One region of the Rhodococcus sp. GB-02 genome, then DNA from elsewhere that is predicted to be linked to it. Evidence: riboswitches for the same ligand, from Rfam matches in the RefSeq annotation. Region 1 holds a riboswitch; the other holds the start of a gene.
The links. Region 1 has a riboswitch for cyclic di-AMP ahead of ACSW29_RS26975 (C40 family peptidase). Riboswitches for the same ligand answer to the same signal wherever they lie in the genome.
Positions count from the first base shown of each region.

Region 2: another riboswitch for cyclic di-AMP. It lies ahead of ACSW29_RS15870 (transglycosylase family protein); the one in region 1 lies ahead of ACSW29_RS26975 (C40 family peptidase).

Region 1 is NZ_JBPUKE010000004.1:473,781-489,650, forward strand. Features, by position in the region: gene ACSW29_RS26965 (peptidase MA family metallohydrolase) at 1-1,090, opposite strand, end outside; gene ACSW29_RS26970 (C40 family peptidase) at 1,165-2,217, opposite strand; gene ACSW29_RS26975 (C40 family peptidase) at 2,543-3,100, opposite strand; cyclic di-AMP (ydaO/yuaA leader) riboswitch at 3,115-3,293, opposite strand; gene ACSW29_RS26980 (DEDD exonuclease domain-containing protein) at 3,893-5,575, shown strand; gene ACSW29_RS26985 (Lrp/AsnC family transcriptional regulator) at 5,654-5,929, shown strand; gene trpD (anthranilate phosphoribosyltransferase) at 5,973-7,064, opposite strand; gene ACSW29_RS26995 (hypothetical protein) at 7,178-7,666, opposite strand; gene ctaE (aa3-type cytochrome oxidase subunit III) at 7,794-8,405, shown strand; gene qcrC (cytochrome bc1 complex diheme cytochrome c subunit) at 8,470-9,321, shown strand; gene qcrA (cytochrome bc1 complex Rieske iron-sulfur subunit) at 9,318-10,460, shown strand; gene qcrB (cytochrome bc1 complex cytochrome b subunit) at 10,520-12,124, shown strand; gene ACSW29_RS27020 (antibiotic biosynthesis monooxygenase family protein) at 12,276-12,572, opposite strand; gene ACSW29_RS27025 (DUF3224 domain-containing protein) at 12,639-13,028, shown strand; gene ACSW29_RS27030 (cytochrome c oxidase subunit 4) at 13,155-13,571, opposite strand; gene ctaC (aa3-type cytochrome oxidase subunit II) at 13,611-14,675, opposite strand; gene asnB (asparagine synthase (glutamine-hydrolyzing)) at 14,996-15,870, shown strand, end outside.
Region 2 is NZ_JBPUKE010000002.1:575,902-591,771, reverse strand. Features, by position in the region: gene ACSW29_RS15895 (hypothetical protein) at 1-50, shown strand, start outside; gene ACSW29_RS15890 (TetR/AcrR family transcriptional regulator) at 105-755, shown strand; gene ACSW29_RS15885 (hypothetical protein) at 1,181-1,306, opposite strand; gene ACSW29_RS15880 (helicase-associated domain-containing protein) at 1,394-3,718, opposite strand; gene ACSW29_RS15875 (hypothetical protein) at 3,779-3,967, shown strand; gene ACSW29_RS15870 (transglycosylase family protein) at 4,050-4,613, opposite strand; cyclic di-AMP (ydaO/yuaA leader) riboswitch at 4,622-4,831, opposite strand; gene ACSW29_RS15865 (YccF domain-containing protein) at 5,087-5,476, opposite strand; gene ACSW29_RS15860 (hypothetical protein) at 5,510-5,737, opposite strand; gene ACSW29_RS15855 (cold-shock protein) at 5,953-6,366, shown strand; gene ACSW29_RS15850 (DUF2771 domain-containing protein) at 6,454-6,948, opposite strand; gene ACSW29_RS15845 (MFS transporter) at 6,948-8,642, opposite strand; gene ACSW29_RS15840 (glutaminyl-peptide cyclotransferase) at 8,712-9,542, opposite strand; gene ACSW29_RS15835 (DUF3027 domain-containing protein) at 9,581-10,402, shown strand; gene ACSW29_RS15830 (sacsin N-terminal ATP-binding-like domain-containing protein) at 10,471-13,143, shown strand; gene ACSW29_RS15825 (phosphatase PAP2 family protein) at 13,150-13,701, shown strand; gene ACSW29_RS15820 (ABC transporter substrate-binding protein) at 13,691-14,167, opposite strand; gene ACSW29_RS15815 (DUF2530 domain-containing protein) at 14,638-14,895, opposite strand; gene ACSW29_RS15810 (NCS2 family permease) at 14,998-15,870, shown strand, end outside.

The DNA.
Region 1 (15,870 bases):
CACGTACCGCTGCTGCCAGAGTCGGTGCGATCTCGCCCCAGGCCCGCGAGGATCCGCGGTTTCCCGCGTATTCGGCGAACCCTTCCAACACCCACATCGGTGACCCGTCGCGGGTTTTCGATCGGGCGGCTATGTGCATGAGTTCGTGGCGCAGCACCGTTCGCCTGGTGATGTCGGTCAACCTCGAAGCCGCGGCAGGCGAGAAAACCACCCGCTGGCCGCTCACGTCGGAAGACCCGTCCGCCGTCGCATCCGCGACCGAAACTGCGGCAATCGAAGCGCCGTCGTGATGGGAGCCGACCAGTGCGGTGAATTCCTCCGCCGATCCAGCCACCATGAGCACCGCTCGCTCGGACCACCATGGACCCCACAATTGCGTCGTGTTCTCGATGGCCGAGTCCACATCGGACGCCAAGGCATCGACAAACGCCTGCTGACCCGGATGCCCGATCACCAGCGCACTACCCGCAGAATTTTCGGCGACGGCCAGCGGGCCGAAGTCCCAAGGGCCGTTCCAGGATTCGCCCGTCGTTCGGGCTCCGTCCAGTCCGACGATCGCCCCGTCAGCAAGAACCGACCACTGATCACCGCGTTTCGCGAGCGTCATGGACACGCCCTTGCGAGTGGGCAACGCGTCGACGCCGTCGAGGGCGTACCGCAACAGGACTTGCGCATTCCATAATTCGACGTCTCCGTCCGGCGCACCGGTTCGCGGCGCCGGAGTCAGGCCGCCGCCGGGAATCTCGTATCCCCAGTCGGAGAAGTCGAGCGCTCCCGCTGCAGTGGCTCGTCGAATCTCCGCTTCGAGCACACCGGGTGCGGCAGCATCGTCGACGAACTTCGCCAGCCCTGACGGATCGTCGGACATCTGCGCCGCAGCCCAGGCATCGAGAAAGGCCTGTACCTGAGCGGTTCGATCGGCATCCTGCTCGCTGGCTGCATTTTCGTCGGAATCGGACCTGTTCGTCAGGAAGATCGTCAAACCGAGAACGAGCACCACGGCAACACCGAGCGCCACGAGAGCCGGGTACTCCCAACGGCGTTTTTGATCTGCGCCGACGTCGGGCGTCGTCATCGGTTCAGTCGGCACGGTGCCGAGTGTAGGAGAACTCGACTCGACGCTTCACGGCGGCTGGCCACACGTCGCCCGGACGCAGCAAGCCGTCAGTAACGACGCGCAGTGGAAAACTCCATGCCTGCCATCGACTGAACCTTCACCGGTACGCCGAACGTCGATGCATGCAGAATGTTTCCGTCGCCGGCGTAGATACCGACATGCGAGTTGTCGCTGTAGAAAGTCACAACGTCACCGGGCTGTAGTTGGTCCCTCGAGACCGGAACACCGCCCTGTGCCTGCGCTTGGCTCGAACGGGGCAGAGACTTCCCGATCTGCTTGTAGGCCCAGACCACCAGACCTGAGCAGTCGAACTCGTTCGGGCCGGTTGCGCCCCAGACGTACGGATCACCGATACGGGTCAGGCCTGCCTGGAGCGCTGCGGCGCCGGACCCCGGCGTCAAGTTAGCTAGAATCTTGCTGAGATCGACGTCCGGCGGGAATGGCGTACCGCTCAGTTGGTTACGCTCGGCATCGGTGAGGTTCTGGAATGCCTTGGTCACATCGGCAATCTGCGTCTGCAGTTCACTCTGCTTGCGCTGCAAATCGTCACTGAGTGCACGGGCTTGATCGGCGGCGGTTCGAGCATCTTCGGCCGATCGCTTCGACGCTTCCGAGGCAGCACGCGCATCGGCAGTAGCTTGGTTGAACTGTGAGACCTGCACTGCGGCGTCGTTGGAGATAACGTCGAGCGCGGACATCTGGTCGAGCAACTGCTGCGGCGAATCGCTCACCATCAGAGCGAAGAGGCGATTGGTCCGCGCACCCTGGTAATTCGCTGTGGCAATGCGGTTTACCGCCGGAGCGAACTCGGCGACACGTGCCGAAGCCGCGCCGAGAAGACCCTGATCGGCTGCCGAACGCGCGTCCGCATCATTCGCGACCGCCAGCTTCGCGTCGAGGTCGATCTGTGCGTTGTGCAGCGCTTCGTTGGTCTGCTCGGATACCCGGGAGAGTTCACCGAGCTTGTCGAGCGCCTCGGTGGGGTTGGTGATGACGGGGTCGGCACCGGCCTGCATCGAAGGCCCTGCGACGAGTCCGAACGCCAGCACTCCCACTGTCAATGCGGCGCGTACTCGACTGTTGTTTTTCGATGAAACCACGGAATGCAACTCTCCGTCTCGATGAAGCGACGTCGACCGGGACCGGTCGACATTCTGTTAGCTGGCTGTCAACTATTCACAGTACCTGCCTCGGCCGCGCAATGTCTCGGTAAGGTTACGGAACGGCATACGTTTGTGTCTACTCGCCGGTAGGCGTGTCGGGGTGAAGTACTGGCGGATTGTCGAGAAACAAAGAATGTGGGCCTCGAATCAGAAGATTCGAGGCCCACATTCGAAGATCCGGAGCTCCCCCGAGCTCCGCCGCCTTGCAGCGGCGGATCGTTCCGACTGCCTACCGGAGACAGCCGTCGAGCGTGATCAGAAATCAGTAACGACGAGCGCCGTCGTACGGCATCGAAGAGACCGGTGCGAGCTTCACGGGCTGACCAGCGGTCGACGCGTGGATGACATTGCCGTTGCCGGCGTAGATGCCCGAGTGCGATCCGCCGTAGAAGGAGATCACGTCGCCGACCTGAAGATCGGACTGTGCAACGGCAACGCCGGCTGCAGCCTGGTCGTAGCTCGTGCGAGGCAGGTTCAGGCCGGCCTGCTTGTATGCCCACTGGACCAGACCGGAGCAGTCGAATGCGTCCGGGCCCGATGCGCCGTACACGTACGGGGAGCCCAGCTTGCTCTCTGCGGCGCGAACTGCCTGCTCACCGACACTGGAGACGGGAGCGGCCGGTGCGGCCGGTGCGATGTCGGTGATGCCCGGGACGACCGGCAACTGAGGAATAGAAACGCCAGGAACCTCGAAGGTGCCGACGCCGGGGATCGTGATGGGGTCTGCCGAGGCAGGTGCAGCGGTTGCAGCAAATGCACCGACTGCGAGCGCGCCGGCTACTGCCAACTGCGCTGAACGCTTGAAACTCTGTGACGCCACTTAAGGGGTGCTCCATTTCTTCCATTCATCCGCCGACCGAGTTAGCTGACGGGTTCGGGCTGGGAAGATCAGCCCTACCCGCGTGGTCTGCAGCGATCGAGCGTGCTGCACCCCAGGCGGGATTCACCCCAGTGGAAACTTGGGTTCCCGGTTCGGGTTCCTCGCGGAGATCCCGATTAGGCGGTTCCTGACGATGCCGGTCCTGTTTGGTCCGGCAAGACTTCGTTAGGTCTCAGGAAGGTTACGAAATGATCGCGACGATGTCGACCGCTTCGTGACAATCGCGCCCGATTCGCCGGAAATCGTGCTGCCGCGCCCGCGATACTCCCAACGGGTCACGAAGAGATAACGACAGGTCTGTTCGGCGAGGCTCACCTGGCCCGCAAACCTGCGCTTGTTACCCACTGACAAGGGTCACCAAACCCGACAATCCGATCTTCCATGCAGTTCAACGCCGATTACTTGAAACTAGAACCTGTTTCGATCAAACGAGCATTTTCGGCGGCTGATCGTCGTAGCAACAACCTCACGAATCGCCCTACCGGCAAGTAGGCTCGGGGCCGCATTCGCGAGTTCCCGCCGCAAGTGTGATCCTCGTCTCTCATACTTTTGTCGGGGGTCGATCCGCTGCTTTCTCAATGGAAGTCGGAGTGAGCCGGATTCCGCGTCAGCACTCACCCATTCCTGTCGGGGGGTCCTTCTACTGTCTGCGATGTGAGTCCCGCCTCGGCCCGAGAATTTCCGTCTCCGCCCCCGTTCTCCGACGGGGAGAAATTCGACGTCGGGCGGCAACTGAGCTTCGACGAGCTGGACACACCGCTGAGCGAGACAACGTTTGTCGTCGTCGACCTCGAGACCACAGGCGGAAGCGCCGACCAGGACTCCATCACCGAGATCGGCGCCGTCAAGATCCGGGGCGGAGAGGTACTCGGTGAAATGGCAACACTCGTCGATCCCGGCCGGTCGATTCCGCCGTACATCGTCGAGCTGACCGGAATCACCACGGCCATGCTGATCGGCGCACCTCCCATCGAACGTGTCCTGCCTGCATTTCTCGAATTCGCCGAGGGCGCGGTGCTGGTGGCACACAACGCGCCGTTCGACATCGGCTTCCTCAAAGCAGCGGCGTCACGCAGCGCACGCCCGTGGCCGGCGTTCCGAGTCCTGTGCACCGTCAAACTCGCCCGACGGGTACTCACACGCGACGAAGCACCTTCGGTGAAGCTCTCCGCACTTGCCCATCTGTTTCAAGTGACCACCCAGCCGACGCACCGCGCGCTCGACGACGCGCGTGCGACGGTCGATGTCCTCCACGGGTTGATCGACAGGGTCGGAAACCAGGGCGTCCACAGTTACAGCGAACTCGTCGACTACCTGCCCAACATCTCCTCGCATCAGCGGGCCAAACGGTCCTTCGCCGCAAACCTGCCGCGAAGCCCCGGTGTCTACCTTTTCCGAGGTCCTTCGGACGAAGCCCTCTATATAGGAACTGCTACCGACCTTCGACGCCGCGTCCGTAACTACTTCACCGGTTCGGAGACGCGCGGCCGTATGAAGGAAATGGTCGCGCTGGCCACTCGCGTCGACCACGTCGAGTGCGCGCACGCTTTGGAAGCCGGAGTCCGCGAACTGCGCCTTCTGAGCGCGCATGCGCCGCCGTACAACCGTCGTTCCAAGTTTCCCAAGCGCGGTTGGTGGATCACCCTCACGGACGAGGCGTTTCCGAGACTGTCCGTGGTTCGCACGGCGACTGCCGATTCGATCGGCCCGTTCACCTCTCGCGCCGATGCAGTAGACGTCGCCGAGACAGTCGCAGAGTTCAGTCGTCTACGCACCTGCACCAAGCGACTGGGGCGCGGCGCCGTCCACGGCCCTGACTGCCCCGCTCGCGAATTGGGAGCATGTCCGGCCTCCTGGGCCCCGGAAATCACTGCAGAGGACTACGCGGCGGCCCCTGAGGCTGTGCGTGGTTTCTTCCGGGGAACCAGCGACGCTCCTTTACAACAGATGCAGGCGCGGATCGACGAACTGTCCGCACACGCGTTGTTCGAGAATGCTGCTCGTCTACGTGACCGAACCGTCGCAGTCGCTACCGCAGTGCGGCGCACACAGCGGCTCGCCGCAGTCGCGGCGATCGAACAACTCGTTCTCGCCCGCCCCACCGGGGACGGCGGCTGGGAGCTGTCCGTGATCCGCTCTGGACGGCTCGCCTCCGCGGGCCTCGCCAGGCGCGGAACACACCCGATGCCCGTCGTCGACGCCATCACAGCGGCCGCCGAAACCGTGTTGCCGGACAACACACCGTTTCGCGGCGCGTCACCCGAAGAACTGGGCCTGATCGCAAGGTGGCTCGCATCGGACGGCGTACGAATCGTGTCGGCGACATCCGGCTACGTCGAACCTGTGGGCGGTGCCGGCAGGTGGGAAGCCTGGTGCCGACTCGCGCGGGCGGGTACCGAATCCGAACATCGATGACGTAACGACGGGGCGGCACCCCTAAGCTCGATCGAAACCACCGGGTCATCACAACCCACCGGGAAATCGAGGAGAGAAATGATCAACGCCATCGTCATGATTCACGCCGAGTCCGCTCGGATCCCGGAAACCGCGCAGGCCGTCGCCGACCTGTCCGGTGTGACCGAGGTCTACTCGTGCGCAGGTGACGTCGACTTGATTGCCATCGTGAAAGTACGTGACCACGCCCAGATCGCCGACGTGGTCACCGGAGGAATCAACAAGGTGCCCGGCGTACTCCGAACCGCCACACACATTGCCTTCCAGTCGTTCTCCAGCGCTGACGTCGAAGCCGGTTTCTCGCTGGGTGAGTAGCCCGTCGACCGAGCCCCTTCGACGCCTCTTCGACTGACGTCGATCAGGCTTGGTCAGCCAGATCGACGGTGAGTGCCGCCCACTTGTGAAGCAATTCAGCCCCCGCGCCACTGTCGATCGCGGCAGCGGCGGCGTTCATCCCGGCAGAGATCGCACCCTCGAGGTCGTCGCCGACACCGTTGAATGCCGCGATGGCTGCTCCCGCATTCAGCAAGACCGCGTCCCGGACGGGGCCCTTCTGCCCGGAGAGCAGCGTTCGCGCCACCGTGGCGTTGACTTCGGCGTCTCCTCCGCGCAACTCTTCGAGAGGAACGCGGTCGATTCCGAGATCACGCGGATCCAACGTGACGGTTCGCACACTTCCACCGCCGACGATGTGGACCGTCGAAGTCGTGGAGGTGGTCAGTTCGTCGAGTCCGTCGTCTCCGCGCACCACCAACGCCGAATTGCCGCGCTGCGCAAGTACTCCCGCGACAACCGAGATCAGCTTCGGAAATGCGCACCCGATCAGGCCGGCGCGCGGGCGAGCCGGGTTGGTCAGTGGACCGAGCACGTTGAACGCCGTCGGGATGCCGATTTCCTTGCGGGGCACAGCGGCAAAGCGCAGTGCGGGATGGAAGACGGGCGCGAAGCAGAAGCCGATGCCGACCTCCTCGACACACCTCGCCACCTGCTCCGGCCCGAGGTTGATGCGAACGCCGAGCGCCTCGAGCACGTCGGCTCCGCCGCTCTTGGACGAAGCAGCGCGGTTGCCGTGCTTGACAACTCGCACACCGGACGCGGCAACCACGATCGAGGCCATCGTCGAGATGTTGACGGTGTTGGAGCGGTCACCGCCCGTACCGACGATGTCGACGACGTCGGAATCGACCGGCACGCGCCGGGAGTGTTCGAGCATCGCGGCAGCGAGCCCTTCCAACTCCGCGGGAGTTTCACCCTTCATCTTCAGCCCGACGCCGAAAGCTGCGATCTGAGCGGAAGTGGCGTTGTCCGACATGATCTCGCCCATCGCCCACCGACTGTCGGCTTCCGACAAGTCGCTGCCGTCCGTGAGCAAACCGAGAATCATCGGCCAGGACCGCACCACGGCACTCGAATCGACGTTCACGGCGTTGGTTGCGTCGGTGCCGGCCATAGTGCCTTGGTCCCCTGTCGTTCATGTGGGCTGTGTTTCGTGCTGTCATTTCGTGCTGTCGATGACCATCGCAGCCTAGTCAGTGAGGTAGCGAGGAAACCGAATAGGGCCGCTCAGGACTTTCGGCGACCGCGTTTGGGCGTCGCCTCCGCAAGGGCTGGGGGCTGAAGCGCGTCCCACCCGGCGACCGAACCACCGAGTCGCTGCGCCAGACCGGCCATTCGTGATCGCTCCTGGGAGCAATGCAGGGCGTCAAGCACCTGGACACGCTCGAAGATGATGCGAACCGAATTCTCGACCGCCCGAGTCACGTCCTCGGGCCGACTCGCGCCTGGCAAATATCCGTCCTGGGCGACGATGCTCTCGGCTTCGACAACCGAACCCTCCGGCAGGTCCAGATGGTGCCGCAGAACCACCTCGGACTCCGCCCGGAACTCCGGTTCGGTGGAGGCGGCACGTTCGAGAGCCGTCGAGCTCGCCTCGGCGTCGTCGAAGCATTCGGCAACGACGACCAGATCCATCCGCCCTGCATCGAGCGGTGCCGGAATCTTCGTGCCGAAAATTCTCAGGAACCACGGTCTACTCTTGTGTGCAGCTGCCATCGCGCCAGCATATTCCGACCACGCCACCAGCGCGTTCGCCGCCCGATCCCGCGAACTCGAGCCGAGCGACGCGCCGATGGTGGACCCGAGTGGTCGTCTCTTACGACGAAGCGTCATACTTCTGTCTGTGACGAGCGCAGTAGGGACTTCAGGATCGGCAATCACCCAACGCGTGCACTCGCTGAACCGGCCGAATATGGTCAGCGTTGGCACCATCGTGTGGTTGTCAAGTGAGCTCATGTTCTTCGCAGGGCTCTTTGCCATGTACTTCGTGGCACGAGCTCAGGCGAACGGAAATTGGCCGCCGGAGCCAACCGAATTGAACCTGTATCTGGCCGTGCCGGTGACCTTGGTGCTGATCGCATCTTCGTTCACCTGCCAGATGGGTGTCTTCGCGGCTGAGCGTGGCGACGTCTTCGGACTTCGTCGCTGGTACACCATCACCTTGGTCATGGGGGCGTTCTTCGTCGCCGGCCAGGGTTACGAGTACTACCACCTCGTGCACGAGGGCACCACGATTTCGAGCAGCGTGTACGGCTCGGTGTTCTACATGACCACCGGCTTCCACGGTCTGCACGTCATCGGCGGTCTCATCGCCTTCGTCTTCTTGATCGCACGTACCAGGGTCAGCAAGTTCACGCCCGCCCAGGCCACCGCCGCGATCGTTGTTTCGTACTACTGGCACTTTGTCGACATCGTGTGGATCGCGCTGTTTGCCACGATTTATTTCATCCGTTAATCAGCTGTACGCCCCAGGCAGCCCCTGACGTCCAGTTCCGTCCCGACATACCAAAGGGATACAGATGAGTTCATCCCCCCCTCCCGCATCCGATAACTCAGCGAATGCCGCGAAGTCGCGTCGCCAGCGGAAAATCCGCCGGCGCGTTACCGGCGCGCTCGTATTGATGATGGGATTGATCAGCGCAGGTTTCCTCGCTTCGGCGTTGACACCAGCTCCGCAGGTTGCGACCGCCAGTGACGATTCAGCAGCCCTGATTCGTGAAGGCAAGCAGCTCTACGACACGTCATGCATCACGTGCCACGGCGCGAACTTGCAGGGCGTGCAGGACCGCGGTCCCAGCCTCATCGGCGTCGGCGAAGCAGCCGTGTACTTCCAGGTCTCCTCTGGTCGTATGCCCGCAGCTCGCAACGAGGCCCAGGCTGCACGCAAGGACCCCAAGTTCGATGCTGCGCAGACCGACGCACTCGGCGCTTTCATCCAGGCCAACGGCGGCGGCCCGACGCTCATCCGCGACGAGAACGGCGAAATCGCCCAGTCCTCGCTGCGCGGTGGCGACATCGGACGCGGCAGTGAGCTCTTCCGGCTCAACTGCGCTTCTTGCCACAACTTCACCGGCCGCGGCGGCGCACTGTCCTCGGGCAAGTACGCCCCGGTCCTGGATCCGGCCAGCGAGCAGCAGATCTACGCTGCCATGGTTACCGGCCCCCAGAACATGCCGAAGTTCTCGGATCGTCAGCTGACGATCGAGGAGAAGAAGGACATCATCGCCTACGTCAAGTCGTCGGGCGAATCGAAGGACCCCGGTGGGTACGGGCTCGGTGGCCTCGGTCCGGCCTCTGAGGGTCTCGCCATGTGGGCCGTCGGAATCATCGCTGTCGTCGGTGCAGCATTGTGGATCGGAGCAAGGTCATGAGCGACGCTGGCCAGCATGGCGGCGATACGCCTAAGAAGTACACAGATGAAGAGCTCGACGCGATGTCACGCGACGACCTGGTCAAGCTGGGTACCAATCTCGATGGCGTCGACGTCGTCTACCGCCGTGATCGTTGGTCGGTAAAGGGAACCAGGGCGGAGAAGCGCGCAGAGCGCAACGTCGCCTTCTGGTTCGGCCTCGCCGGCGTTTCGGCGATCGCGTTCATCGCGATCTACCTGTTCTGGCCCTGGGAGTACGCCGGCGCCGGTGACGAGAACTACGGCAAGTACAGTCTGTACACCCCGCTGATCGGCCTGACCATGGGTCTGGCGATCCTCGGCGTCGGCATCGGTGCCGTCCAGTTCACGAAGAAGTTCATCCCCGAAGAGGTTTCGATCCAGGACCGCCACGACGGTGGTTCCACAGAGGTCGATCGTCGCACGATCGTTGCCGAACTCGGCGACACCCTCGATACGTCCACCCTCCCCCGCCGCAAGGCCATCAAGCGCAGCTTGATGTTCGGCGGTGGCGCACTCGGCGTCATGATGGTCATGCCCCTCGGCGGACTCATCAAGAACCCGTGGGCCAAGGGCGACGACTCACCTCTGTGGGTGTCCGGCTGGACCCCGAACTACCCGGGCGAGACAATCTACCTGCGTCGTGACACCGGCCGTCCCGAGGACATCGTCCTCGTTCGCCCGGAAGATCTCGATGCCGGATCGATGGAAACGGTCTTCCCGTTCCGCGAGTCCGACCGTGGCGACGAGCACGCTCTGCTCGCTGCACTGCGCGGCATTCGTAACTCGGTGATGCTCATTCGCCTCCGCACGGAAGACACCGCGCGTGTCACCAAGCGTAAGGGCCAGGAAAGCTTCAACTACGGCGATTACTTCGCGTACTCGAAGATCTGCACCCACCTGGGTTGCCCCACCTCGCTCTACGAACAGCAGAGCAACCGTATTCTGTGCCCCTGCCACCAGTCGCAGTTCGACGCACTGACCTACGGCAAGCCGATCTTCGGTCCCGCTGCTCGCGCACTTCCGCAGTTGCCTATTACAGTGAACGAAGAGGGCTTCCTGGTCGCCGACGGTGACTTCATCGAAGCACTCGGCCCGGCATTTTGGGAGCGTCGACCGTGACCACAACAACAACCAAACCGTCCAAGATCAGCGCGGCAGCGGCTGGACAAGCGGAGGCTATGGACTCCCGCTACCACCTCGCTGCAGGCATGCGCCGGCAGATCAACAAGGTCTTCCCGACGCACTGGTCCTTCATGCTCGGCGAGATCGCGCTCTACAGCTTCGTGATCCTGCTGATCTCCGGTGTGTTCCTGACACTGTTCTTCGATCCGTCGATGGCACACGTCGTCTACCAGGGCGCATACCAGCCGCTACGCGGTGTCACGATGTCTCGTGCCTACGAGACCACCCTCAACATCTCCTTCGAGGTGCGCGGCGGTCTCTTCGTTCGCCAGATTCACCACTGGGCTGCACTGATGTTCGCGGCGTCGATCATCGTTCACCTCGCTCGCATCTTCTTCACCGGCGCATTCCGTCGTCCGCGTGAGGCGAACTGGGTCATCGGCTGCCTGCTGCTCATCCTGGCGATGTTCGAAGGCTTCTTCGGCTACACCATCCCCGACGACCTGCTCTCGGGCACCGGCCTTCGCGCCGCTTTCGGTGGTATCACGATGAGTATCCCGATCGTCGGTACCTGGATGCACTGGCTGATCTTCGACGGCGACTTCCCCGGCGACCTCATCATTCCGCGCCTCTACGTCGCCCACGTGCTGCTGTTCCCGGGCATCATCCTGGCCCTGATCGCCGGCCACCTCGCGTTGGTCTGGTACCAGAAGCACACGCAGTTCCCCGGCCCAGGCCGTACGGAGCAGAACGTCGTCGGCGTCCGTATCCTCCCGGTGTTCGCGATGAAGGGTGGCGCGTTCTTCGCCATGACCTTCGGCGTGCTCGCACTGCTCGGTGGTCTGTTCCAGATCAACCCCGTGTGGAACATCGGTCCGTACAACCCGTCTCAGGTCTCTGCCGGTTCGCAGCCTGATATCTACATGATGTGGACGGACGGCCTTGCTCGACTGTGGCCGGCGTGGGAGATCTACCTGTTCAATCGCTACACGATTCCCGCTGTGTTTGCCGTCGCCCTGATCATGGGCCTCGTCTTCGCACTGTTGATCGCGTACCCGTGGATCGAGAAGCGCCTCACCGGAGACGACGCTCACCACAACATCCTGCAGCGCCCGCGCGACGTGCCGGTCCGTACCGCTATCGGTGCGATGTCGATCGCCTTCTACCTGGTGCTCACGATCTCCTGCATCAACGACATCATCGCGTACCACCTGCACATCTCGCTGAACGCAATGACGTGGATCGGCCGTATCGGCATGGTTCTCCTTCCGCCCATCGCGTACTTCGTGACCTACCGGTTCTGCATCGGCCTGCAGCGTAGTGACCGTGCAGTCCTCGAGCACGGCATCGAGACCGGCATCATCAAGCGGATGCCGAACGGCCAGTACATCGAGATCCACCAGCCGCTCGGCCCCGTCGACGAGCACGGACACCCGATCCCGCTCGAGTACCAGGGTGCAGCTGTCCCGAAGAAGATGAACAAGCTCGGTCTCGCCGGTAAGCCAGGTAGCGGTAGCCTGATCACCGCTGACCCGGTCGAGGAGAGCGAGGCTCTCGAAGCCGCTCACCACGAAGCTGAGCACGAGCAGCTTCAGATCCTTCTGGACTACCAGAACCGAACCAATGGCAAGTCCAACGGTTCGGGTGGAGAGCTCCACTAAGAACAACAGCTGACCAGTGAGGCCCCGAACCGGATTCCGGTTCGGGGCCTCACTCGTTCTCTGAGCGATTCAGTTTGGAGAACCACTAAGGGGGGTTACCACTCCCCCGGTCCGCCGTATGAGGCCGGCTTGAAGGGCAGTACGCCCAATCTCAGACCTCGAAGACGGACGAATAGTGCTCGACCGTCGGGAAAGGTTCGTAGAAGTGATGGAGAAGTTCTCGCCACTTCTCGTATCCTGCGGACTGACGGAACCCGATGGTGTGTGACTCCAAGTCCTCCCACTCGACAAGCAGGAGGTACCGCTCCGGCGCTTCCACGCAGTGCGAGAGCCGCAGCCTGATGAATCCGGGAACCTCGGAGATGATGGCACGGGCCACGTCGAACGCGGACTCGAATTGCGCTGACTGCGCCGGATCGACCTGCAAGACGGCATGTTCGAGGATCATAGGCGAAGTGTTGCACGTTCTCGAGAGTCCCCACGAGGCGTTGCCGCCTGGTGAGATACTCGGACCATGACATCCCATGCGCGCGGCACCTTCGAGATCGATCTCCGCCCTGCCGATCCTGAGCTCGCCGGACGCGTCGGCCGCTTCGAGTTCGACAAGACATTCGTCGGCGGCATCGAAGGTACGTCGTCCGGCCTCATGCTGTCCGCCGGCGACCCGACAAACGGTGAAGCCGGCTACGTCGCGTTGGAGGTTGTCACCGGGCAAGTCGACGAAGCGGTGGGGTCGTTCGCCCTGCAGCAGTTCGGTCGGATGATCGACGGAACCCAGAAGCTCCTGTACGAGATCGTCCCCGGGTCCGGAACCGGCGAATTGAAGGGTATCTCGGGCACGCTCGAACTCGAGGTCGTGGACGGTCTGCACCGCTACGACCTCGAATACCTGCTCCACGATTGACAGACAGCGGTTGATACTCGGCAAGCTTGTCCGTCCTACACCTGCATCAACGACAACCCTGCATCAACGACAACGGAGGCGCCGAACCCGGATGGATTCGGCGCCTCTGTTCGAGTGCAGGTGAAACTAGTGCTTCTCGGGTCCGGTGTAGTACTCGAACACCAGGCCGGCAGCTGCGGCCAGCACACAGACAACTGACACTGCGATGAGCCACGGCTGGAAGTACGCCAGCGACACTGCCGCGAGTGCAGCAGCGGCGGCCAGCAGGATCGGCCAGAAGCTACCCGGGCTGAAGAAGCCCAGTTCTCCTGCACCGTCCGAGATTTCAGCGTCGTCGTAGTCCTCGGGACGGGTGTCCAGACGACGAGCAACGAAGCGGAAGTAGGTACCCACGATGAGCGTCAGACCTGCAGACAGGACGATGGCCGTCAGTCCGGCCCACTCGATACCTGTGCGTGACAGAGCGGTGAACACTCCGTAGATGATCGCGACGAGAATGAAGAACATCGTCAGGATCTCGAAGAGCTTGGCTTCGATCTTCATATCAGCACTTGTCCTTGTTCAGTGAAGAGGCTGGCCGGCTCAGTTGCCTGCAGTGGCGACGGTTGCCTGACGGTACTCGCGGTCGGTGTTGAACGGCGTGGTCGACGTAGCCACCGGCGACTGACCGATTGCCTGCAGAGCCTCAGCGGTCGTCAGACCACCCTTGCCCTCCGCGTCACCCTTGCGCAGCTCGATGTACTTGGCGAAGTCCTCCGGCGAAACCGCACGAACCTCGAAGTTCATCATCGCGTGGAACGTGCCACACATTTCTGCACAACGCCCGACGAACGCGCCTTCCTTCTCGATCTCACTGATCTGGAAGATGTTGTCCGAGTGGTTCTCCTTGGGGTTCGGGAGAACGTCACGCTTGAACAGGAACTCGGGCACCCAGAATGCGTGGATGACGTCCGAAGAAGCGAGTTCGAACTGGATTCGCTTGCCGGTGGGCAGAACGAGGATCGGGATCTCCTGGCTGGAGCCGACGGTCTCGATCTTGTCGTAGTGCAGGTAGCTCAGGTCCTCGGTGCTGTTGCCGTGGATCGGGCCGGGAACTTCTTCGCCGTGATCGTTGACAGTGGAGCCCTCGGTCTTGGCAGCCTCTTCGGCCTCGACGTCGATTCCGTTGTACTTGGCGGAACCGTCACCGAACTCGATGGAGCGGTAACCGAACTTCCAGTTCCACTGGAATGCCGTGACGTCTACGACGACGTCAGGGTTGTCCGTCTTGTCCAGAACATGGTTCTGAACGATGACGGTGAAGTAGAAGAGAACCGCGATGATGACGAAGGGAACTGCCGTGTAACCGAGTTCGAGCGGCACGTTGTATGCCGTCTGACGCGGGAATTCCGGCGAGTCCTTCTTCTTACGGTGGAAGATGACGGCCCAGAAGACCAACCCCCACACCAGCACACCCATGACGAGGGCGGCTACAACCGACCACGTCCACAGCTCACGCATGCGCGTCGCCTCCGGGGTGATGCCCGAAGGCCACCCGAAACGAAGCACTTCGTTGTCGATGGAGCAACCCGACAGCAGCAAGGCAGCAATGCCCAGAGATACTGCCAGCCCCGCTCGCCGAAGGATCCGACCTTGCGCCACGTTCACGCCTTCCTGATCGCCACAAAATTCAACTAGGGCATGCCCGGAGGGAAGGCCCAATTACTACGCAGCGTAGACCAAAGCCGGGCGCTATCCATCCTCGGGTCCTCACCCGTGTCGCGGCGGACGTCACACAGCTCTCTCAGGTGCTGCTCAGGAACAGCTCAGGTCGTTTGGGCGACGCACATCACGTCGATTCGTTCCGCCGTGATCGGCAGGGACGTCGATCTGCGGCATACTTTCGACAAGAGTTCGTTGACCTCTCCCCGACACTCGTGTCCGGGAGCCTTCTGTACAAAAAATTCTGAATCGAGGAACCGGACGCTGTGTGTGGACTGCTCGGGCTACTGACATCTGGCGGAACCAGCGAAGACGCCGTCTCGCGGGTCGACCAGGCGATGCATTGCCTTCGTCACCGCGGGCCGGACGAACACGGGACGTGGAACGACGACCACCTCGTCTTCGGGTTCAACCGCCTGGCGATCATCGACATCGCTCATTCCCACCAGCCGCTGCGTTGGGGCCCGCCGGAGAACCCTGAGCGCTACGCGCTCACGTTCAACGGCGAGATCTACAACTATCTGGAGATCCGCGCCGAGCTGGTCAAGGACCACGACGCGAAGTTCTTCACCGAGGGCGACTCGGAAGCCATCGTCGCTGCATTCCACTACTGGGGTGAAGATGCGGTCAGGCGCCTGCGCGGAATGTTCGCGTTCGCGATCTGGGACACCGACACACGCGAGCTGTTCATCGCGCGCGATCCGTTCGGGATCAAGCCGCTGTTCATTGCGACCGGCGCCGGCGGCACCGCGTTCGGCAGCGAGAAGAAGAGCCTGCTCGAACTCACCGATCTGATCGGCATCGGTACCGAGCTGGATCCGCGCGCCATCGAGCATTACACCGTTCTGCAGTACGTACCGGAGCCGGAAACACTGCACAAGGAGATCCGACGCCTGGAGTCGGGCAGCTTCGCTCGGGTGCGTCCCGGCGAGGAGCCCACGTTCACGCGGTACTTCACGCCGAAGTTCCCGGCCAAGCCTTTTGCACCTGGCACCGAGAAGGCGCGCTACCAGGAAATCGCCGAAGCACTCGAGGATTCGGTCGCCAAGCACATGCGGGCCGACGTCACAGTCGGTTCGTTCCTGTCCGGCGGTATCGACTCCACTGCGATCGCGGCGCTGGCGATGCGTCACAACCCCAA
Region 2 (15,870 bases), on a different contig from region 1:
GCTGGGTCGATCGCGACAACAGGGTGCGAGCACACCGTGAATCACTCTGACTCTGCGTTCACCATTGTGGAGACGTTTGTCGAGCCCGTGCGAAGCTCGTTCGTATGACCGACTCCCGGCAGAACCGTCAAGGCGACGCGACGCGTCTGCGTTTGCTCAAAACTGCTGAACGGCTTTTCGCGACAGAGGGATTGGATGCAGTTTCGCTGCGCTCGGTCAACGCCGCGGCCGGTCTCGGGCCGTCATCAGTCCACTACCATTTCGGAACCAAGGACGATCTGGTCGCCGCGGTGCTGTTGGACATGGGAACGTCGGTGCGAGATCAGATCAGCGCGAACGTGGACGCCCTCGCCGCCGACAAGACGCCGCCGACGGTCGAGGCGCTGGTACGGGCCGTCACTGCGCCCTACAAGGCAATGCTCCTTCGCCATCGCACGCGGGGAATGCGATGGATCAGAATCGTCACGCAGATCTCGCAGCCGCAGATGTCGCGACCGGGCCATCCAGCCCTTGAAGCGACCGAACTGCACCTGCGTGATCATCTTCTCGAACAGGTCCGTCGTACCTTTCCTGCTACCGATCCGGAAAGGCTCGAGACTCGCTGGGCGATTGCCTTGATGGGCTTCCTCCAGGCGTTGAGCCGGGCGGACGATTGGAGCGGAAGTGGCAAGCCGCTCGCGCCGGAGCGGCTTGCCGACTTCTACGAGGACCAGGTCGTCTTTCTGGTGGGTGGTGTGCGGCAGTTATTGGGGTGAGCGCCTAATCGATGCGCCTCCTATTTCTGTGCGACCACTGACTTCCGCATTTCCATTACATGAGTAATAGCTTCGGAAATTCCGGACCGATAACCGATATTCTTTTCGGAATCACCCGGAGTGGAATCAAGCTCCGATTCGAGTCTCGTTTGAATACGGTCCAGGGTGTGGATTGTTCTTTTCACGATGGTTGATTCTCTTTCTGCGGTAAATCCGATAGAAGTATTCCGGATTGCCGAGCGTGTTCGTCGAGGACGCAGAGTGAAGCGAGAGTCATGCCCGCTGCGTAGCCGCGCGAGCGTGCGTCAGTTCCTCGATTACGCGACTTGAACAGGTTGAATGTTTCGTGCAGGTGCACGAGGGTGTCGGTGGAGGTAGGCATTGGTCAGCTTCGCAGTCAGCTCGTCTTCCTCTGGACTTTGCTGTCAGCTCCGCTTCCGCTTACGGATGAACTCGGAAGACTCCGCAGTTTTCGCCCGCTTTTCCGCGCGGCGTTCCTTGATCGACTGGGCGGGTTTCTTCATGTTCTTACCCGGCGCCTTGTCAGCCATTGTCGCTCCTCATTTTTCGAAGTGGCAATCACAAACTGACCTCGACCATACTTCATTTACAGAAAAATGCCAGTTGCTTCTTTTTCGCTACTTTTTTCCGGAGTCGACGGGGCTGACGGAAGTAATGCGGTGCAACGTGAAACGGCGAACCGCGCCGCTTGCCGGGTCGAAGGCGTCCAGCTGTCCGCCGCCCACGCTGACGGGGTCGACGATGCGATGCGTCGCGACCCCCTGAGCGTCGACGTAGCCGATGTTGACGCTGGAATTGTCTCGTGCCGCCGTGGCCAGCAAGGCGATGGTGGCAGCGTTGTTCTCGCGCGAACCGTCCGTTCGAACGCCGCCACGGCCGGGGGCGGAAGCGCGGTCGCCCGCACGCATCGTGCGTACCAACGACGCCAGCTGATCCGCCGACGGGCTCGCAGGCATTCTCGACGCCGGTCGGCTGCGACGGTTCGGTACGCGAGCCCCGCGTGGGCGAAGATCGACCAGCGTTCCCGAGGAGTCTTCGCCGGCCGGCGCAAATCCGGCTGCGCGCAATTCGGCCAGGACCTCGCGTAGCGGGGCTTGGGAGATCGCGACCGTGGGAGCCAACGCGCGCAATGCCAGGGACTCGGCCACCGCCGATGCGAGTACCTCCGCCAACAGTGATGCGTCCTCGCACCGGATGAACGACGCTGCGACCCCGGCGCGCAGTCGTCCGTGCCGACGTGCAACATCGTCAATCAGATACGAAAGCGATTGGGGGACAGGTGTCTTCGATTTCGAGGCGAACATGGCATGCAGTTCGGTGGCCGTCAGACCGGCGTCGAGAGCACGACGCACACTGTCCTCGCTGATGCGGTACATGGAGGCCGATCCTGCCGACTCGATGTCCGCGACCAGGCTCACCTGCTCGAGCAGATCCGGTACGAGCGGGCCGGGCGCAACCAAAGTCAGATCTGCCTGGACCAGGATGTAGTCGATCGGGTCGGGTAGCGCGGACTGCATTTCGGCTTCGGCGTCCCCGCCGTGTAGCAATGCTCGTCCCGGTGACGACAAAGCGCCGCGGGCTACCAGTCCGAGTGCGGCGGCCTCGTCCAGAGTCCGCTCGATCGCGAAGGTCCGTAGGCGTCCGCTCCACCGCGGACGTCGCCACGCCAACAGCCGACTGACCTCGACGGCCGACGCAGTCTGACCACTGTCGAGTTCGGCTAGCAGCCCCAGAATGGCCTGACGATCTCGCGGTGCCGCCGGTGCCCGGCCCTCCTCGGACAGTGCCGCGATCGGCTTGTCGGTGGAATCCCGCAGCCCGATCATCCACGGAACACGCGGTACATCGACCCAGGCGGACGCCAGGACCTCCCACCGTCGCGCTGTGGACGCGTTCAGCCAGCCGTCGACGGCGAGTGTGGGCGTCCAGTATTCGTCCGCGTTGTCCGAGATCGGCGCCGGGTCGGGCGTTCCGCTCGCGATGAGTCCGGCTGCGGAGAGTAATTCGACAAGCAGGCTCACACGCGCTTCGTCGAGATCGGCAGTTTTGGCTACACGTCGTAGTTCTCGAACGCCGAGTCCACCGGCTCGCAGGGCGGGGGCCGGTGCTGCTCCCAGAACTGCGATCACGTTCTCGCATTGGCGTACCAACTCGAGCGCCTCGCCGGCTGCTGCGGCGTTCACGTCCGCCGGTTTGAGTTTGTCGCCCCCGATGACCGGTGCGGTCAGTGTCGTCGGATCGAAAACCGGCTCGCCGCGGATGACCTGACGAACCGTCGCCGGGAGTTCGACGGTTTGCTCGTCGAGCCACCGCAACAGGCCGGCTGCCAGCAGTCGCTGAACCGGGCGCTCGGGCGGCGTTCCAGGGGCAGCGTCGCGGGTGCGGCCGATCGGGCTGGAGTTGGCGAGAGTCTCGAGGAGATCCCGTTCTCGGGTGTCCAGAGCGTCGAGGGCCGCCGAGATCTCGGTCTCGGACATCGCCTCGGCAGGTTCGAGGGCACGACCCACACGCCAGGGAATCATCCCGATGACTGCCGGGACGACGCTGATGGGATCGACACCCCAGATGAGGGCGGACTCGCGCATCTTCGACAGCGACTTGTCGACGGCCTTCTTGGTGACCTTGCCCTTGCCGGTCAGTGCGCGGTCGGCGATTGCACTGTTGAGTTCCGCCCGAGTCATCGGAGTTTCCTCAGCGCCACCGAGTGCCAACAATTCGAGAAGACCGAAATCGAGGGTGTCGAGCTCGTCGGCCGCTCGGCTGACCGACGCGCGTTGCTGCGCCCGACCGCTGAGAACCACCATCGTGCTCGGCGGTGGCACGGCCAGATCGGGGCGCAGACGCAGCAACTCCGTCAACTCGGCGTCACTGCGCGCCGAGAGCCAATCGGTCAGACTTTCGGCTGCGGAACTGCCCGCCGGGGTGCCACGTGTTTCGGTCATCAGGTATCAGATTAGAGACCTGGTCTGTACGGCGTAACGGCGTCCTGTCAAAATGACTTCGTGGCCAACAATTCGAAGCAACACTATGTAGATCCAGGATGGCCGGAAACTGCAGACGGAGATCACGCAGTGACCGAATTGTCATCGACCCGTGCAGGTGGACTTTCACCCTTCGGCGAGGACACCACCTTTCCGGTTCCGGTGGAGTCACTCCCTTACGTACACCCGCACACAGTCATCAACCGATAACAACTCGACAAGAAGAAGGCCCGCACCGATTCGGTGCGGGCCTTCTCTAGTTCGAGCGTCCGAGCGGACAGTCTTGCCGGTGTTACTTGAGGAACGTCTTCGCGGTGTCTGCGGCTGCGAGGATCTGCGGGTCGACCGGGATGCCGTTGGCCTTGGCGAACGCGATTGCCTGATCGATGGCGTCGGCAACCGGGTGCGCAACGGTCTGAGCGACCTGCTGAGCCGGAGCCGGAGCTGCCTGAGGAGCCGTGGTGGCTGGAGCGGAACGCTCGGTGGCGCCGCTGCTCAGTCCGAGGCTGGAGGAGCAGGAGGGCCATGCGCCCCAACCCTGGTTTGCAAGAACACGCTCGGCAACAACGATCTGCTGCTCGCGAGAGGCCTGGTTTGCGGTGGCTGCATACTGTCCGCCGCCGTGTGCGTTCCACGTGCTGGGGGAGAACTGCAATCCGCCCTGGTAACCGTTGCCGGTGTTGATGGCCCAGTTTCCGCCGGCCTCACACTGGGCGAGACGATCCCAGTCGGAGTCGGGGGCAGCGTTTGCGGTTCCGGTGGCTGCAATTCCTGCTACGCCCATGATGGCGCCGGTGACGGCGACCTTGGCGACAGTGCGGCCGGTGGTGGTGGGCTTGCGATGGCGTCCGCTCATGATGGTCGAAATCCTCTCCACACGCGCCTGCGAGGTCAGCTGTCGGGTTCGGGCTGAGAGGTCGCCCGGCCTCGCCTTTCCTGGCTGGAAAGGGTCTGGCTTCACCCCAAGATTCGGTCTTGCGACCGAACCGGTGTCCACTGGAGAACTTTTCTGTTCTCACAGAGGACTTTGGGTCCCCCGTCCTCGTCCCTGGAATGCTCTGTCGGAAGTCCGGTACCCGCGGGACAAGGCTTGGCGCGGCGGGCCGGAGGTGGCCGAGTTTCCCGGCCGAAAACGACGGTAACGGCTCGCGTCCCTCGTGTCACCATTTGATAACGCGGCGTGGCGAAAGACGTACAACCCGTCACACAAAGCGCAGGAGACTCTTCCCAGGTAGGTGGGGGTGCTTCAGTGAATGTCCGGTTGTGTCCGTTCTGTTATCCATCCGTAATGTGATCAAGGTCACATCGTTACAGGGATGGATTCGACGGCTATGCGTAATTGACGCGGTCCACGTCGACAATCTCCTTGCCGAGCGGCATCAGCGAGATCGGAATCATCTTCAGGTTCGCGACCGCGAGCGGAATTCCGATGATCGTGATTGCCATTGCGACGGCGGTGACGATGTGTCCGATCGCCAACCAGATGCCGGCGATGATCACCCAGATGACGTTGCCGATCATCGAACCGACACCGGCGGTCGGCTTGTCGACGACGGTCTTACCGAACGGCCACAGTGCGTAGATGCCGATGCGGAACGCTGCGATTCCGAAGGGAATCGTGATGATGAGGATGCAGCAGATGATGCCTGCGGCGAAGTAACCCAATGCCAGCCAGAAGCCGCCGAACACCAGCCAGATCACGTTCAGGAGGATTCTCATGGTCAGTGACCTTTCGGTAGGAGGCGGGAGAGATCAGCGCACGCGTCGACCGGATCTCAGCGTGTAGACGATCGCGAGCAGGAAGCCGATCGGGCATGCGAGTGCGACGAGGTACAAGGCCAGGCCGGGCGGAGTGTCGCTGAAGATGTGGACCGCGAAGATGGCCACGATTGCCAGGAATCCGACGATGAACAGTGCCATCGCAGTACGGAACAGACCGTTTCCGGTGCCGGAAGTGCGCGGGTTCGGTTGAGGGTCCACACGTACGAGGATAGTGCCTGTAAACCTGGGTGCCGACCCGGGTTCGTCACAGGTAGACTGTTAACAGACTGCGCGCCCCGCTGAAGCAAGTGTGGGGCGCGTTCTTTTGCATTCTTCCACCGGAAGCGATGCGAGCAAGGCCATGAGGCTCTTTCGAGAGCCTCCCGAGCACATTGGGGCAGATGCCCCAGTCGAGTGATGAGCAGGTGAACGCGGTGCCGACCGGCAAGGTGAAGTGGTACGACGTCGAAAAGGGTTTCGGCTTTCTGTCGCAGGAAGAGGGCGAGGACGTCTACGTCCGTGCTTCCGCTCTCCCCGAGGGCGTCGAGGGCTTGAAGGCCGGCCAGCGCGTCGAGTTCGGCATGGCTGCAGGTCGCCGCGGTCCGCAGGCGCTGAGCCTGAAGGTGCTCGAGCCGGCGCCGTCATTGCGCGGCGCTACGGCGACGCGTCGTGAGCCCGTCGAGCGTAAGCACACCCCTGACCAGCTGCACGGCATGGTCGAGGACATGATCACGTTGCTCGAGGCGAAGGTCCAGCCGGATCTGCGCAACGGCAAGTACCCGGACCGCAAGACCGCTCAGCGGATCTCCGAGGTCGTCCGGGCCGTCGCGCGCGAGCTCGACACCTGATCGCTTCGACACGAGCTGCCGTACACAGCTGCTGACAAAATGCCCTGCACACCAATCGGTGTACAGGGCATTTTCATGGTCCGGGGATCAGGCGGTCTTGATCGACCAGATCAGCAGTCCCTGCTCGCTTCCCTCACCGACGGCGAGGTGGATTTCGACGCCGACGAGTTGTTTGACGGGATCGCTCGAAGATTCGACCGTCACGGCCAAGGCCTCACCGGGCTCGAAGACTCGGGGCTCGCCGGTCTGGTTGCCGTCGGCATCCTCGTAGACGGCCAGCAATGCCCACTGCGCATCCGAGACGTCCGTCGACAACGACAGCTGCAACGGATAGCCCGCTGGAACGTCGAGTGCGTAGATGTCGCCCACCTGGGCGCACTGGGACAGATCGATGGTGCAGAACCCGGCAGGGTTGGTCTCGATCGTCTTGCCGTGTGCGTATGCAGTGATGACCGGCAGCTTGTCGGGGTCGTCGTTGATGTTCTTGATGATCACGAAAAGAACGGAGACGTAAGCAACCAGTGCCACCACCATCAGGACACTGATCGCTGCCACGATCTTCTTTGTTCTCGAGCGCATCATCACTGCGGAGTACTTCCTTGTCCTCGGTTGGATTTACCGGTGTAAATCACTTCGGTCACTTCTTGTTCGGCCAGATCGGGTCGCTTCCCGCCGAGGCCGGGCAGGAGGCTGTTTCCTCGGTAGCTCAGGAAGGTCTGTAGTAGCCCGATCGTCAGGAACACCGATACAACAGTGAACCCGATCCAGTATTCGGTCGGAAGCAGAACCCCCAATGCGCCGCCGAGTACCCAGCTCAACTGCAGAACCGTCTCGGATCTGCCGAATCCGGACGCGATCGATTCCTCGGGCAGGTCGTGCTGCAGTGATGCGTCGAGCGAGACCTTGGCGAGGGCGCTGGCGGCGGAAGCGATGAGCGTGGCCAGGGCGGCGGTCATCAGGTTGTCCGTCAGAGCGGCGATCACGGCGATGATCCATACCGAGGCCGTGCACCGAAGCACGATCAACGCGGGCCGGCCGAGCTTGAGGCGAGCGCCCGCGGCATTGCCGGCGAAGTTACCCAGACCGGCGGCTGCGCCGACCAATCCGAGCATCATGGCCTGCTGGAGTGGCTCGTGATCGGTACGTGATTTGGCGACGAACGCGATGTAGAGCGTCAGAAAGCCGGTGAGCACTCGGATGGTTCCGTTGCCCCAGAGTCCGATGATCACTGCCCGTCCGAGAGGCTGACGGACCTTGGCCGGTTTCGCGTTCGGCTGTGGTGGGGCGCTGCCGGCGTGATGTGCCTCGTCCGGGTGGTAAGTGATTGTCGCGGGAACCTCGCCCTCGGTGACCTCGACCCACGACGGGATTCGCATGCTCAGATATGCGCCGAAGACAGTGACGGCAACCGCGAACCACAAGGCGCCGGTGGAACCGAAAGCGAGGGCGAGCGCACCCGCGACAGCGCCGGCCCCGATCGTTCCACCGATCAACCCGAAGACCGTCAGACGCGAATTGACTCGCACCAGGTCGATTTCCGGTGGTAGCACGCGTGGAGTCACCGCACTCTTGAGTACCGAGAACGATTTACTGAGCACCATCATGCCGAGCGCGGCCGGATACAGAATCCAGCTGTCGAAGTTGAAGACCAGGATCACCGCGAGGAGCGTCCGGACTCCGAACGACGACGCGAGCGCGATTCGGCGGCCACGCTGCAAGCGGTCGAGCATCGGACCGATGAGCGGCGCGATTACGGCGAACGGCGCGATCGTGATCAGGAGATACAGCGCGACCTTGGTCTTGTCCTCGCCCGTCGCGGCCGAGAAGAACAGCGTGTTGGCGAGGGCGACGGAGATGGCCGCGTCGGTGGCATTGTTCGTCATCACCGCGTAGGTGAGAGCGGTCAGGCCGGACTTGTCCGCGCCGTCGGCCTTCGCTGCGCGCTGGAAGGTCGCGATGCCCTTGTTCGTCAGTTCACGGCTGCGCATCGCTGCGACGCGGGTGACGGTGAGTTTGCGAGGCATCGGGGGAGCCTTGGGAGCGTCCGCACCCGGTGCCTTCGAACCGGACGCGGAATCCGAGTCTCCCCGTGATTCCGGGATCGGATGCAGCGGCGGCAAAGGCGTGCGACGGGCCGCGGGACGGGCCGAAGGCGGGTAGGTGTCCTGGCGGGCCGCGGGTGGGTAATTGTCGTAACCGGGGTGCACCTGTTGCCCCTCCGGCTCGTCGTGGATTCGCCGAGTTTCGGGGTCGTAGGGTTCGCGCGGTCCGGTCACCACTCAATTCTGTCCTAGTGTCGGCGCGGCTACCACGCACACCCCTGCGAGTCCTGTGTCATGTCGGACTCAGTTAACGAAACGGACTTCGAACATCTGCGGCCAATACTTACCGGTGAGCAGGAATCGATCGGTACCGGGAATCTGCGCGATGCCGTTCAGAACGTCGACGGTACTGGTCGATCCGTCCGTGACGAGTTCTTCGCGGAGCAGCGACGCGTCGTACACGTTCATGACGCTGCCGTCCGACGGGTCGATCCGGACGACGGTGTCCGTGGTCCAGACATTGGCGTAGACGGAGCCGTCTTCGGCGCATTCCAGTTCGTTCAGTTTGCCGACGGACTCCGAAGACCTGGTGACGTCGATCGTGGAGATCGACGCGAAGGTTTCGGGATCGCGAAAGGTCAACGTGGCCGAACCGTCGCTGGAGACCAGCCGATCCCCGAGCGAACAGACTCCCCATCCCTCGGTGTCGAGTGGGAACCGCCCGCGTTCGATCAAGGTGTCCTTGTCACGGGCGATGGCAACGCCGTCTTTCCAGGTGAGTTGCCACAGTGTGTCTCCGGCGACCGTGATGCCCTCACCGAACAACGGCGGGTCGAGATCGGCACGTGCGACTTCCGGTCCCGAAGCGGGAGCCTGCTCGTCCGAGATCCCAGTCGAGCGGACCCAGGACCGGCCGACGCGCCCGGTACTTTCGTAGAGACGATTTCCGTCGATCTCGAGGCCTTGTGTGAACGCGTCGGGGTCATGCGCGGACACTCGAACGATCTCGACGGAGCCGGTTTCGGTCGTGAGGTTGTCGGGAGCGCTGGGGGAATCGGAGCACCCCGTCAGCGCCGACGCGATCACGGCGACCGCTGCGAAACTGCGCACGGAATTGGCGTGTGACCTACCCATCTGCCCAGCATGGCAGCCCAGTGCGTTGCGGACTTGCGGTGGTGCGGCAAACTGGAGGAGTGAGTGTTGCTACTTCTCCAGAGCGTGCAGTGCCGCGCCCAGTACTGGCCGATGCGGTCGAGCTTGCCCGAACGGCAGTCGTCGACCTGCATGAAGGCGGTGTGGGGGCATACCTCGGCGTGACGTCGGAGGACGAATTTGCCGCCACCCATCGATTTGCAGCAGACATTCCGGGATACCGCGGTTGGCAGTGGGCGGTTGTCGTCGCTGCCGGACCGGAGGACACCCACGCCACGGTCAGTGAGTTGGCGCTGTTGCCAGGTCCCGACGCGTTGGTTGCGCCGGAATGGCTGCCATGGGATCAGCGGATTCGTCCCGGCGATCTCTCCGTCGGTGACCTGTTGGCTCCGCCGGCCGAGGATCCTCGCCTCGTTCCCGGCTACGTCGCCACCGGTGACCCGGAAGTCGACGAGGTAGCTCTCGAAATCGGGCTCGGCCGCAAACAGGTCATGAGCCTCGAGGGCCGACTCGATGCCGCACAGCGTTGGTTCGACGGTGACTTCGGCCCGGAGTCGGAAATGGCGAAGGCCGCGCCGTCGACGTGTGGGCTGTGTGGGTTCTTCCTTCCGCTCGCCGGTTCGCTGCACGCAGCGTTCGGCGTGTGCGGCAACGAACTCTCCGCAGACGGTCGTGTGGTCAGCGTGTCCTACGGTTGTGGCGCGCACTCGGACACCAGCTTGCCGCTCGGTGCGGGTTCGCCGCAGTTCGACGCATTCGACGACGGAGCAGTCGAGCTGATTGCGGCGCCAGCTCGCCCGTCGAGCGTTGTTGCAGTTGAGGATTCGGTATCCACCGAGTAGAAGATCCGTTCGGCACGGACGCACTCAGGGCAGCGACGCTGCGCGCGTGGTCGGAATCTCCGACGCGATTGCGTGAAGACGCGGCTGCTGAATCCGATCTCGCGAAGGCCGGGTACCGCGACCGTCTGCTCACCGAGTTGGCACAGAACGCTGCCGATGCGGCTGCACGTGAGGGCATCGCAGGCTCTTTGTGGGTGGACCTGGACGGTCAGACGCTGACCGTGGCGAACACGGGCCGTCCGCTGGACGAATCCGGCGTGCACGCGCTCACGGCGCTGCGAGCGTCGAACAAGGTCGATGCCGACGAAGGCGTCACGGGTCGGTTCGGCGTCGGATTCTCGGCAGTTCTCTCGGTCAGTGACGAGGTGGAACTGCGCTCGTCGACGGGATCGATTCGGTTCTCCGCCTCGCAAACCCTGCGCGAGATCGAGTCTCACGAACTTCCCGTGCCGGAAACCGGTGTCCCCGTACTCCGTTTGGTGTGGCCCTCGGTCGAATTGCCCAGCGACGGTGCCGATTCAGAAGTGGTGCTGACTCTGCGGCCGGATGTCGATGCCGCGGCGCTGCTTGGGCAGATGACGCGCGAGGCCGTCGACTTGCTGCTCGAACTCCCGGCCCTCGGATCTATTCGTCTGGGTGAGAAGACTTTTCAGCGATCGGAACGAGTGCTGGAATCCGGTCTCGTGGAGATAGCGATCGGAGACCGTACGTGGTGGCAGTACTCGGCGCCGAACGCACGATGGTTGGTACCGGTCCACGACGGGATCGTCGAGCCGGTGTCCGACGACGTCCTGCGTGCCCCGACGCGATCCGACGAGGAGCTGTCGATCCCGGCGATCGTCATCGCCGACATAGCGATGCAACCCGATCGCCGACGCATCATGCCCGCTGCGCCGATCGCTCCGCTCGCCGAGGGATACGCGAAGTTCCTTGCCGCACTGCCGTCCCGGCAGCGCACGGCGCTCGTCCCGATTCCTGCCTTCGCCCGAAGTGAAACGGATTCGCTTCTGCGCGAAGCGCTTCTGAAGGAGTTGCAGGAGAACGAGTGGCTTCCGGTGGTCGGTGAACCCGACCGGGCGCCGCAGCGAGCATCCGTGGTTCCCGGGCTCAGTGACGAACTCGCCGATTTGCTCACCGACATCATCGGCGGACTGGTTGTCCCCGAACTCTCCGGCCCCAAGCACGAGCGAGCACTTGCGGCGGTGTCGACGCACCGCATCGGGCTCGCGCGCATCGCGGAACTGCTCAGTGGACTCGAACGTGAACCGAGTTGGTGGAATCGACTCTATGCGGCCCTCGAGCCCTTGGTGATCGACACTCTTGCGGTGGAAGAACTTGGAACGCTGCCGGTTCCACTATCCGACGGACGGATCGTGACCGGTCCACGGACCGTCGTCGTCGGCGTCGAACTGGGTGAAGACGCACCGTCGGTGCAGTGGACGAGGTTGGTTCATCCCGTCGCGGCTCACCCGTTGCTGTCTCGATTGGGAGCACAGACCGCGAGTGCCACCGACCTGCTGTCCGATCCGGCGCTGCGCGCATTGATCGAAGATGCTGCGGATCAGGATGATTCGGTAGTGACGGACTTGGCGCAGGTGGTGCTCGGATTGGCGGCCCACGTGGCGCCGGGGGCGCTGCCGTCATGGATCGGTGAAGTGCTGCTTCCTGATTCGGAGGGAGAATTGCGTTCCGCCGACCAGCTTCTGCTTCCGGGGGCTCCCCTCGCGGGTGTCCTGGTCGAGGATTCTCCCTTCGGCACAGTCGACGCTGATTTCGTGCAGCAGGTGGGGGAGCAGGCACTTCGGGTAGTCGGTGTCGGGTGGGGCTTCACTGTGGTCCGCGAGGAATTGCCGTCCGGCCCGGATCACGATCTCGACGCCGAAGACGCATGGTGGGACACCCTCGACGAGGATCCCGAATACATCGAAGCCGTGCGCGATCTCGATCTCGTGGACGAAGACCGCTGGGCTCAGGCGTTGTCGCTGCTGGTCGAGTCGCCGGCGACGCGGGCGCTGCTCGTCGACCGCCGCGGATACACGGCGTGGTGGTTGCGTTCGAATGCGGAACTGGGCGGTGAGGTTCTGGGGCTGCTGCGAGCTCCGGGCGATCGCACTTTCGAAGGATTGCTCGACGCTGCCGAACACCCCGACGCCGGATTCTTTTCCGGACTGCTGGCATCGGATACCGTCGACGATCCGGAACTGGCTCAGCTGCTGCTCGATCGGCTTGCCGACCCACTACGGATGCCGGCCTCCGCCGTCGTTGCGCGGACGCACCGACTACTGGGTGAGGCAGCGCAGCGACGGGTTCTCGACCTCGAGGAACTGCGCCTACCGCCATTCGTACGCGGTCTTTCCGGTGACCTGGTGGATCCCGGCGACGCTCTTGTTCTCGACCGGCCATGGCTGGGAGCGGCACTGCCTGCGCAACGAGTGGTGCTCGGCAGCTTCGAGACGGCCGACGCACTGGCGGATCTCCTCGACATCGCAACGGCGTCTGCATCCGTTCACGGACGAGTGAGGAGTGCCGGCGTCGTCACGACTTGGGCGAACGAACCACAGGCAGTTCTCGGCTTCGCAGCCCTCGGCCGTGAGGTTCCCGCCGGCGAGGTAGTGATCCATCACGAACTGTCGGTGGAACTGACAGGAGCAGTGGAGGCGACAGTGACCGTGCCGTGGTGGGTGGACTCGGACGGCGTTCATCACGTGATGCGCACGTGGACACTGCCGCAAGGAATGTGAGGACAGATGTCTTTTGATCAGTGGGTGCTCGACAGCGCAGTGAGTCAGCGGGCGGCGTGGCTCGTGGACGTGGTCGACGTCATCACCGACAGTGGCGGAACACTCGCGTCGTGGCTGATCGCGACGCTGCTGACGATCGTGCTTCTGGTTCGAGGGCTGCGCACCGAAGCTCTGTTGATCGCCGGGTCGATGTTGACCGGACTACTCGTGATGAGCGGATTGAAGCGCATCTTCACCCGAACCCGTCCACCCGTTCCGGAGCGTTTGATCGAAATCGATTCGTATTCGTTCCCGTCGGGCCACGCGATGATGAGCGCGATCCTCGCGACTTCGGTTGCCGCCGTGATTCTTCGGCTTGTCCTGCCGAGGCTCGCGAAGTTGGTAATGTTCGCGAGCCTCGGCCTGTACATGATCGCCGTCGGATTCTCCCGCGTCTACCTGGCTGCCCATTGGATGACCGACGTTCTGGCAGGTTGGGCGTTCGGGATGATGTGGGCCGGAGTTTGGATTTGGGGAACTGCGCAGATCAAGGCGCGCCGGACGCCGGTTACTTCGTAAGTTCGGCGAGTAATTCGCTTGTAGCCCAAGGCAAGCTCAGCGCTGAGCTTGCGGTCAGAGCAGCGCCGACCTGCGGGGCCTGATCGTCGTTGACGTAAACGACACGGTTGTTCTTGGCCACGTCGAGTTGCTGGAAGCCGAGAGTGTTCCGGACCGCCTGGGCGGCATCGGGATTGCCGATGACCACGAGACGGTCCACATCGAGGAGATCGAGTCGTTCGGTGGAGATCGGAGCGTAGAACTCGCCGTTCATCAACGCCTCGACCGCGAGAGCAGGTTTGAATCCGAGGCTGCCGAGGATCCGTCCGCGGGCATCCTCGGAGGAGAAGGCGTAGAACTCCGGAGTCGTGTCGACGCTGATGATCACCGCGGTCTGATCCGCGAATTCGGGGTGAGCGCTTCTCGCGTCGGCGAACTGCTTGTCGATGTCGGCGACCAACTTCTCGCCGTCGGCTTCGCGGCCCACTGCCTTTGCCGCGGTCTTGGTCGTGATCTGCCACGGGGTTGCGTAGTCGCCGTAGGCCGGATCCTTCGCAACGGTGGGGGGCGATCGCGGAAAGTGTGCTGTACAGGTCTTTGTCGATGCTCGAGTAGAGCCCGAGCGTGCTCATCGTTGTAGCCGACGGTGACGATCCGCTGTGGTTCGGAATCGATCGTGGTGCTGCCGAAGGCGTGATCGATCGTGACGGGGAAGGCGCCGCCTCCGGAAGTCGACGAACTATTTGTCGCGTCGTCGTCGCCCGATCCGCAGGAGACGAGTGCTGTGCCGACCAGGGCAACGGACGTCAGTCCTCGGCTTTTACTACGGTCGAGGCTTTTCCGACGATTTCGGAGGGAGATCCTCACGGTGGCGTGTTTCCTTTCAGCGGCGGCAAGCCGGGATCCGCACAAAAGTGCAGGGTAGGCTTACCATACTGAAGGGGTGAATCGACCCGCTCAGTCGACCAGACCGGCGCCCTGTTGCGCGCCCTTGTCGCCGCGTACGGCTGCGCGCCGTTGGATCGAGAACAGAGCGAAACCGAGGAAACCGACTCCGATGCCCGCGTAACAGATCGGGAGTGCATCCGACCAACGATCGCCGCTCACCGCGACCACGATCGTGGCGACCACCCACAACGCGGTGCCGACGATCAGTGCCGGCGCGGGTGCGGACAATTTGCCGATCAGGCTGGTTGTGTTGCGAGTCTCCGTCACAAAATTAACGCTACCCGTACCCCGGTGGCCTACTCTCCCTAGTGCGACCGGCTTCATGTGCGCCGGCACACGGCGACCTACAGCGATGGGGAAAGAACAAACATGGCGGCACCCGGCAAGATCCTCGACACCTATTTCAAGATCAGCGAACGAGGGTCGACGATCTCGACCGAGATTCGCGGCGGTGTCGTCACCTTCGTGGCGATGGCTTACATCGTGGTCCTCAACCCCCTGATCCTCGGCAGTTTCTCGGCTGACGACGCCGCAGCGAAGACCGACGTTCTCGGCAACATCCTTCCGGTCAACCAGGTGGCTGCGGTCACCGCTCTGGTTGCCGGCCTGATGAGCATCGTCTTCGGTGTCGTTGCCAACTATCCGTTTGCCATCGCCGCGGGTCTCGGCATCAACAGCCTGCTCGCCGTCACCATCGCACCTCAGGTCACCTGGCCCGAGGCGATGGGCCTGGTGGTCATCGACGGCGTGATCATCGTTCTGTTGGCACTCACCGGTTTCCGAACTGCGGTGTTCAATGCGATTCCCTCGGCATTGAAGTCCGCGATCGCGGCCGGTATCGGCATGTTCATCGCCTTCATCGGGCTCGTCGACGCCGGGTTCGTCCGCCGTATCCCCGACGCCGCCGGTACGACGGTTCCCGTCGGACTCGGAATCAACGGCTCCATCGCTTCGTGGCCGACCGTGGTGTTCATCTTCGGTGTCCTGCTCATGGGTGTTCTGGTCGTGCGCAAGGTTCGTGGTGGACTGCTGATCGGCATCGTCGTCACGACGATCCTCGCCGCGATCATCGAGGCAGTCGCTGACGTCGGACCCTCGCTCGGAACCAACCCCAAGGGCTGGAACCTCAGCATCCCCGCGATCCCGGAGATGCTCGGCGGTATGCCTGATCTGAGCCTGGTCGGCGACGTCAGCATCTTCGGCGCATTCACCCGCATCGGTGTTCTGGCCGCCAGCCTGCTT